Novipirellula artificiosorum: one gene and its partner. The protein of the gene in region 1 interacts with the protein of each later gene in a pairwise test. Links are inferred from orthologs where the notes say so. Each region holds a gene or a part of one and is shown in the gene's direction. Other genes may lie near its edges.

Region 1 (4,085 bases):
CCCGATCAAGAACGAGGAGCTTTGGCGATCGCTCGATCAGTTGATGCAAACTCACTCGATCCTCTTCAATCATGTCAAAGGCCACGACGGCCATCTCGAGAACGAGCGCTGTGACCAATTGGCAGTGCAGGCGTACCAAAAATACCTCTCACGCCGCGCTCAATAGGTGTCGGACGCGGCGAGCTGCAGCGGCGAGTTCAAGCTCTCGGAAGGCCGTTTTTCGGCATTTGACCTCCCATCGCGGAAACGGCCTAAGAAGGGTACAATTTCTGCTTCTCAAAACGTCGATTTTTCGGCGTTTTTTCCTGTGTTAGTCACTGCGATGTTCACTCGGATTTTTCATGAGCGACGATACCCCTTCGGATCCCGATTTCAAGCACGTCACGGATGCTGGCGAAACGCCCGACGCATCAGCTAGCGCGGACGCACCCGTCGTGGCAGCGAAGCCCCGACTGAGTGCGAATGCAGAATACACCGATAAAGATCTGCAACACCTTTCGGACCTCGAACACGTTCGTGAACGTCCAGGGATGTACATTGGCGATACGGCGAACCGAGGGCTGCACCATTTGGTCTACGAGGTGGTCGACAATTCGATTGACGAGGCCATGGCCAAGTTTGCCAACACCGTTTCGGTCACCGTCCATACCGACGGCAGCGTGACGGTGGAAGATGATGGACGTGGAATCCCCGTCACGCGTCATGACCAACTCTCCGAAGAGCTTGATCGTGAAGTCAGCACGCTCGAAGGCGTCATGACCGTCTTGAAATTTGGCGGCAAGTTTGAGAAGGGAGCCTACCAAACCTCTGGCGGCCTTCATGGGGTTGGCGTGACGGTGGTGAACTTCCTCAGCCAATGGGCCGAAGTCGAGGTCAGCCGCGACGGGTTCACTTGGACGCAAGAATACGAACGGGGCGTGCCCACGGGACCGGTCGTCAAAGGGCGCGCGACCAAACGCACCGGAACCAAAACGACGTTTAAGGCTGACAGCCGTATCTTTAGCGTCACCAAGTACAGTTTCGACATGCTCAACAAGCGGTTGCAGGAGTTAGCGTTTCTGAACAGCGGCGTCCACATCAAGTTTCACGATGAGCGCAATGGCGAGGGGGGGGATTTCAAGTACGAACGTGGGATCGTTGAATTTGTCGAACACCTCAACCGCGCTAGCGATGTGCTGCACAGCGATGTGATCCAACTTATCGGCGAGAAAGACGGAACGGAATATGAGATCGCGTTGCAATACAGCACCGAGTTCACGGAGAATGTTCAATCGTATGTCAACAACATTCACACGATTGAAGGGGGAACGCATGTCTCGGGGTTCCGGTCGGCGCTGACACGAACACTGAATACTTACGGAAAGAAAGAGAATCTTTTCAAAGGATCTACCATCCCAGGAGGGGATGATTTTCGTGAAGGGATCACGGCGGTCATTAGCGTGCGGGTTCCTCATCCACAATTCGAAGGGCAAACGAAAACGAAGCTCGGCAACAGTGAGGTCGAAGGGATCATTAACACGGGCGTTGGTGAGCAGTTGGCAAAGTACATGGAAGAGAACCCGCGAATTGCCAAGACGATCGTCCGCAAGGGGTTGTTGGCTGCCGAGGCTCGCGAAGCCGCCCGCAAAGCAAAAGACCTGTTGCGCAAACGTAAAGACGCGCTCGGTGGTGGTGGATTGCCTGGAAAGCTACGAGATTGCATCAGCAAAAACATGGAGGAGTGCGAGGTCTACCTGGTCGAAGGTGACTCGGCCGGCGGATCGGCCGAAGGAGGCCGAATGCGAGAATTCCAAGCGATCTTGCCGCTGCGTGGAAAGATCATCAACGCTTACAAGAGCCGCGAAGACAAGGTGCTTGCCAACGAAGAGGTTCAATCGATGATCCAAGCGATCGGAACCGGCATCGGCGCCGATCAGGATTTGACCAAACGTCGCTATAACAAAGTTATCATCATGACGGACGCGGATGTGGACGGAAGCCACATTCGCACGCTGCTGCTCTGTTTCTTCTATCGTCAAATGTACCAATTGGTCGCTGGCGGTCACGTTTATGTGGCACAACCACCGCTGTTTCGCGTCCAGCATGGCAAGTCGCGTTATTACGTGCAAAGCGAAGAGGAGATGAAGGGGCAACTGCTCGAACGCGGTCTCAATGACACCGTGTTTGAGGCCGAAGACGGTCGTCGAGCCGAGGGCGAAACGATGCGTCGACTGTGCACCACGCTCGCCTCGATGGAAGACGCGATCCTCGCGCTCGAACGACGTGGTGTGTCGCTTCGTATCCACGCCGAACGTCTCGATCCGGTCGCCGGGAAGTTGCCTTCGCTGCTGCTGACCTATGAGAACGAAGAACATTGGTTCCACACTCAAGAAGAGGTCGAAACGCTGCTGAATGAAAAGGGTTGGTTGCTTGATAACGAAGAAATTGAAGAAGACGATTCGGTCGAGATCAACGAAGACGACGCCGAAGCGAAGGTGGAACCGGAAAAGCCCGAAGTGATGGCCCATCTGGCCGAGCTTCACGAGGTTCGAACAATCAACAGCGGGTTGAAGGACTTGCAGCCACTCGGTTTTGGACTGGAGGACATCATTCCGATCGAGCGCACCGGAGCAACCACGCCGCGGTTTGAGTTGATTCGAGGCGAGGACATCCGACGCCCTCTCGTGGATCTTCGCGAGCTACTTGCCGAAGTGCGCGCGGCTGGCGAAAAGGGGTTGCAATTGACGCGGTTCAAGGGACTGGGGGAAATGAATGCGGAAGAGCTCCGCGAAACCACGCTGGACCCAGCAAACCGGACACTGGTGAAAGTCAACTTGACCGATGTCGGTGCGGCGGACGAGATGTTCCGTCTGCTGATGGGCGACAAAGTAGAACCACGTCGTGAATTCATCGAGAAGCACGCGCTCGACGTCCGAAACCTGGATGTGTAGCTTCCGCGGGTAGCATCATGAATCTTCTTTCCAACTCACTCAGCCCCTATCTGCTCCAGCATAAGGATAATCCAGTCGATTGGTATCCATGGGGCGAGGAAGCGTTCGAGAAAGCACGCGAAACCGACCGCCCCATCTTTCTATCGGTCGGTTACGCCGCCTGCCATTGGTGTCATGTGATGGAGCACGAGAGTTTCGAGGACGAATCGATCGCCCGATTTCTCAACGAAAACTTCGTCTCCATCAAAGTCGATCGCGAGGAGCGACCGGACATCGATCAGATCTACATGAACGCCGTCCAGTTGATGACCGGGCGGGGCGGTTGGCCGATGAGTGTCTTTCTGGATCATGACCGGAAACCGTTCTATGCAGGGACCTATTGGCCTGCGACGCCGCGAGGGGGTATGCCAGGCTTCACCAATGTTCTCGATGCGCTCGCTGACGCTTGGAAGAACCGACGGGAAGAAGTCGAGGATCACGCGGGTAAGATCACCGACTCGCTGCATCAGCTCGCAAGCGGCACTGCAGAGCCTGCAAGCTCTGTACCTGGGGATTCGATTGTTCAACAGGCAACTTCACGATTGCTGCAAGTCCTTGATCGCAAAGATGGCGGTTTTGGTTCCGCGCCAAAGTTTCCCCACGCAACGGATTTGAACCTGCTGCTTCGCCGAAGTCTGACCACGGAGGACAACGAGCTTGCGGATGCTGCGGAATTGACACTCGACCGGATGGCTGACGGCGGTATCCGCGATCACATCGGCGGTGGGTTTGCCCGCTACAGCGTCGACGGAAAATGGCTGGTCCCCCATTTCGAAAAGATGCTCTACGACAATGCGTTGTTGGCTCAAGTGTACGTAAGAGCGTTCCAAGTTACCGGAAACCAGCGACATGCTGCGGTCGCTCGCGAAGTCCTCGACTATCTTGATCGCGAGATGATCGATCCCTCCGGCGGCTTTCACTGCAGCGAAGATGCGGATAGTGAAGGGGTCGAAGGCAAGTACTACGTTTGGACGCCTGCTGAAGTCAAACAGATACTCGGGGATGACGAGGGAGCGCGGTTCTGCCAAGTTTACGACATCACCGAAGCTGGCAACTTCGAAGGCAATAGCATCGCGAATTTGCCTCGCTCGATCGAGAGCTGGGCAGTGCAGTGGT
Region 2 (5,090 bases), on another replicon or contig:
TCAAGAACCAAGTGGGGTTGGCCTGGGCCGATTCGCCGGATGGCCCGTGGACCAAGAGTGCCGAACCGATCCTCAGTCCGGCGAACAATGGGATCTGGGAAGGCGAGGAACAAAATCGTTTTCTGGTGAAAAAGAAAGGCGACTTTGACAGCCATAAGGTTCACGATCCCTGCATCCTGCCTTTTCAGGGAAAGTTCTACCTGTACTACAAGGGCGAGCAGATGGGCGAGGAGATCAATTTTGGCGGCCGCATGATTCGACACGGCGTGGCGATCGCAGAGGATCCCAAAGGTCCGTATATCAAATCCCCCTACAACCCAATCAGTAACAGCGGACATGAGGTTTGTGTGTGGCCCTACAAGGGAGGCATTGCATCGTTGATCACCACGGACGGTCCCGAACGCAATACGATCCAGTGGTCCGCCGATGGCATCAACTTCGAAATCATGGGTGCGATTCAAGGAGCACCGCATGCAATTGGATTGAATCGTAGCGCGGATCTCGAAGCCTCTCCCACCGAGATCTTGAGGTGGGGTTTGACTCATCAATATCGCAGTAGCGATTACCAGTACATCCGCCGCTTTTCGTCCTGGCCCGTTCGGCATCACACGGCCAAAGGGGAAAACGCAAAGGAATAACCGATCAGGCGATTCCCTCTTTCCAAGCTTCGGAAACGAGCTCGCCGATCTGGAAGCCTGCGACTCGGATCTTGGCGTGCTCCCAAAGCCCCCTAAAGTGAAGGCTGTAAGTGTTGTCTGACAAAGACTTTGCGCCATTGGCCTGAATGCGTGGGGCCGTTGTGAGCCAAAGCCGAAATTGGTACACTGGGTCGCTTCATTCGTAGGGAAAAGGGTGCATCTCGCACCACCACTCACGCTAGGACACCACGTTGGCAGACGACGACAATAACAACGAAAACGGCGAAACCGAGGGCACGGCACCCCAGGAGGGTAACGGCGGGAATGCGGGCGGAGCCGGTGCGTTTCGGATGATCGATTTGCCGATCGAGGACGAGCTACGCGAGAGTTATCTGACCTATGCGATGAGTGTCATCGTCAGCCGTGCGTTGCCGGACGTGCGCGACGGCTTGAAGCCGAGCCAGCGGCGAATTTTGGTCGCGATGAACGACTTGAACCTCGGCCCCGGCAGCAAACGGGTCAAGTGTGCCAAGATCTCGGGCGACACCTCGGGCAACTATCATCCGCACGGTGAAAGCGTGATCTACCCGACGCTTGTTCGGATGGCTCAAGAATGGAACATGCGATCCTTGCTGATCGACAAGCAGGGGAACTTTGGATCCGTTGCGGGGCTGCCGCCGGCGGCGATGCGATACACCGAAGCTCGCTTGAGTCCGGTCGCAGCGGCCATGCTCGAGGACCTGAAACTCGACACGGTCGATTACATACCGACCTATGACGAAGTGCGGACGGAACCCACCGTGCTTCCGAGCAAGTTCCCGAGTCTGTTGATCAACGGCAGCGGTGGGATTGCGGTGGGGATGGCAACCAGCATCCCGCCTCACAATCCGACAGAGGTCTGCGAAGCGTTGATTCGCCTGATCGATCATCCGGAAACGACGATTGACGAGATTTGTGAGATCATCCCTGGTCCCGACTTCCCCACCGGTGGGATCATTTGCGGCCGTGCAGGCATCCGACGCGGCTACAAGACCGGTCGGAGTACGGTCGTCGTGCGGGCCCGTTGCCGAATCGAAGAAATGAAAGGCAACCGATCGCGAATCGTTGTCTCGGAGATTCCCTATCAGCAGTACCGTGACCGAGTGATCGAGAAGATTGCGGCATTGGTCAACGGCGACCGTATCAAGGGGATTTCGGGGATTCGCGATGAAAGCGACTTGAAAGAGCCGGTTCGGTTGGTGATCGAGCTGAAACGCGATGCCGATCCCGACGTGGTGCTGAACCAGTTGTACCAATTTTCGCCGTTGCAAGACACGTTCTCGTTGATCTTCTTGGCACTGGTCGATGGCAAGCCTCGTGAACTGACGATCAAGGAGATTTTGCAAGAGTTCTTGCGGCATCGCATCACCGTCATTCGCCGCCGAACCCAATTCTTGCTCGCCCGCGCCCGACGCCGAAAACATACTGTCGAAGGTCTGCTTTTGGCGCTTGCGGATATCGACAAGATCATCAAGACGATCCGTGAAAGCAAGACGCAACCCGAAGCCAAGCAGCGATTGATGCTGATCGAGTGTCCTGCGGCGATGCTCAAGCGAGCGTTGGGGGACGACGGGTTCTCTCAGTTCGTTCTGGAACGGGGTGAATCGGAAAACTACACCTTAACCAGCGTCCAGACCGACGCGATCATGCGAATGACGCTCGGCCAATTGGTGAACTTGGAGCAAGAAAAGCTGTCAACGGAGCATGCCGCCCTGCTTGCCGAGATCACCGATTACTTGGACATCCTTTCGAGTCAAGAAAGAATCAACGGAATCATCAAGGAAGACCTTGAAGAGATGAAACGTCGGTTCGGCGATAAGCGACGAACCGAAATCAGCATGGAAGAGCTGGGTAACATCGACTTGGAAGACTTGATTACCGAAGAAACGATGGTCGTGTCGATCAGCCATCGCGGTTACATCAAGCGGACCCCCACCAGCGTTTACAACACGCAGCGTCGCGGTGGCAAGGGATTGAAGGGGGCAAAGACCGATACCGAAGATCCTATCGAACATCTGTTTGTCGCCAGCACGCATGCCTATTTGCTGTTCTTGACCACGACGGGGAAAGTCCGTTGGCAAAAGGTCTACGATCTGCCTCAATTGGCGCGTGACAGCAAGGGGCGAGCGATCGTGAACTTGCTGAATTTGCAAGAAGACGAAAAAATTGCTGAGTGTTTGGCGATCCGTGATTTTGACCAAGCAGGCTACTTTGTGGTCATGGCAACGCGCAGCGGGCTGGTAAAAAAGACGCGGTTGGAACAATACAGTCGGCCAAAGAAAGGTGGCATCATCGCGATCAAGTTGCGAGAAGGCGACGAGTTGGTCGATGCGGCGGTGATCGGGCCCGGTGACGAAGTCGTCTTGGTCACCGCATCCGGTATGGCGATCCGGTTCCGAGAATCCGATGCGCGACCGATGGGCCGCAATACCTCAGGCGTCAAAGGGATTCGTTTGGTCGGTGACGACTGTGTGGTCGGGATGGTCGTCGCAGATCCCGAGGCAACGTTGCTGACCGTGTGCGAAAAGGGCTATGGGAAGCGAACCTTCTTTGGCCCCAATGCGGGACCCGGTGGCACTGCGGAATCGGGGGATGGCGATGCCGGAGACGAAACCGGAGACGAAGCCTTGGAAGAATCCGGAGACGATGTTGCTGCGGAAGCAGACTCGGAAGAAGAGAACAGCTCCTCCAGTGCACGCTACCGCACACAAAAACGGGGTGGCAAGGGCGTTCGCGATATTCGCACAAGCAAGCGGAACGGCAAAGTGATCGGAATCGCTCGTGTCACGGATGAAGATGAGCTGTTTATGATGACCGCCAACGGCAAGCTGCAGCGGATCAAGGCGGCCGACATCAACGTGATCGGTCGAAACACGCAAGGCGTCCGAATCATGAACGTGGATGAAGGGGACAGTCTAGTTGCTGCGGTTCGCGTCCCGCCAGAAGAAGAATCCGATGAGGAGGAGGGTGCGGATGTGGTGACCGTCGATGGAAACGTCGTCGTGTCCGATTCGGAACTCGAGATCGCACCCGATGATGACGAAGCATCCGATTCCGATTCCTAGCGCTCGCCTGGATGATTCGTTGGAGTGGTAGGCTTTAGCCGATTGCGTGCTGGATCCTTGCTGAATCGGCTAAAGCCTACGACTCCAACGTGCGCAGTCTGTTTGCGACTCAATCGGTGTAAGCTGATTGCATGCAAAGGGTTTCGGGGAATACGTTTGGACGGGTGAATCATCCGGGTTAGACGTGGGCGGTTTCGCACACGGATTGTGATCCGGCGTTGACGTTGGCAATCCGTTGATGTTGGTAATCCGTCGTGCGATCCCGTACTTGCGCAAGACCGAGAGACGGCTCGGGCGGTTTCATTCTTCGTTTCGAAAGAACACGCCCAGCCAAACCGTCGGTCGAGAGCTGCTGGTTGACTCGACGCGATGCCTCTGATGAGCATCGATCAGCAGATGGTCCCCCGGTCTCATCGTTAACGCAGTTCCGTCTTCAAATATGAGTTTGGCCTCGCCCTGCAACAGGGCCACCCATTCGTGTTCCTCTTGGTCGTACCAGAAACCTGGTGGACTGGCGTGCCCCATGGAAACGATCCGCTCGACGCGCACCTGTGAGTTCGATGCGAGAACCGTAACGAGTTCTTCGGCAAGAGAGGTTGGCAACGGATCAAATAGGTTCGTCAATGCAAGCGTCTCACTTCGCGATTTAGTGTGATTCAGTCGATGGACCGCCCGGTGGGGGAATGCCCGTCGGGTGAGAGCCGCGGTTTCGGGCGAGTCTCGTTGCGGTCTGGAGCAGAAGGCAAGCGGCCCTGATCCGGTCACGGCTGTTTTAGCCTTATTTCGAGCTTACCAACAGAACGGACGATAAGGTAAACGACGAAGCGCGCGATATCGCTCAGCGAGTGCGTCCTGTCGCGCTTCGAGTTACTATTGCATGCCAAAATGATGACAAATGGAGTATGGCACTGCGATTGCAGCACAACTTGGACGCATCCCATTCTCTTTGTCCGAGGGCTATTCGATGAGACGAGTTTTGTTAGCAACGGATGGTTCCAGCTTTGCGGAAGAAGCAGCTTGGTTTCTGGCTCATGTTCCCCACAGCGAAAAATTGCATCTGACCGTGATGACCGCGCTGCAAATGCCGCTGATCAATCGTCGCTATCCGGTTCATGGGTTGATGTCGGCCTTTGCGGACCGAGAACGGGAATTTGCAGAGAAGACGTTTGCGTCCATTGCGGAGATGTTTGAGGGCGCTGACGTCGTGCTTGACTCGGTCTGTGTCGAAGGCCACGCGAGCTCGCAAATCATTCAAGCGGCAAGGGAACGCAACGTGGACCTGATTGTTGTCGGCGCGCAAGGCCACTCCGAGGTTCGTCGGATGCTATTGGGCAGTACCAGTGACGAG

The links.
Region 2: the proteins of Poly41_RS08635 (region 1) and gyrA interact in binary tests that used the Escherichia coli proteins (3 or more experiments, as listed by UniProt). The link is inferred for Novipirellula artificiosorum from one-to-one orthologs.

The regions. Positions count from the first base shown.
Region 1 is NZ_SJPV01000002.1:733,736-737,820, reverse strand. What follows is about bases 1-3,135. They hold Poly41_RS08635 (DNA gyrase subunit B), read left to right. Parts: upstream 1-341; coding sequence 342-2,930; downstream 2,931-3,135. Other genes in these bases: Poly41_RS08630 (thioredoxin domain-containing protein), read left to right, coding at 2,948-3,135; rnhA (ribonuclease HI), read left to right, coding at 1-166. In the rest of the region: more of Poly41_RS08630, read left to right, coding at 3,136-4,085. UniProt on the Escherichia coli protein: DNA gyrase negatively supercoils closed circular double-stranded DNA in an ATP-dependent manner to maintain chromosomes in an underwound state.
Region 2 is NZ_SJPV01000004.1:299,318-304,407, reverse strand. What follows is about bases 656-3,942. They hold gyrA (DNA gyrase subunit A), read left to right. Parts: upstream 656-988; coding sequence 989-3,742; downstream 3,743-3,942. Outside these bases: Poly41_RS13620 (glycoside hydrolase family 117 protein), read left to right, coding at 1-638; Poly41_RS13610 (cupin domain-containing protein), read right to left, coding at 4,043-4,366; Poly41_RS13605 (universal stress protein), read left to right, coding at 4,707-5,090. UniProt on the Escherichia coli protein: A type II topoisomerase that negatively supercoils closed circular double-stranded (ds) DNA in an ATP-dependent manner to maintain chromosomes in an underwound state.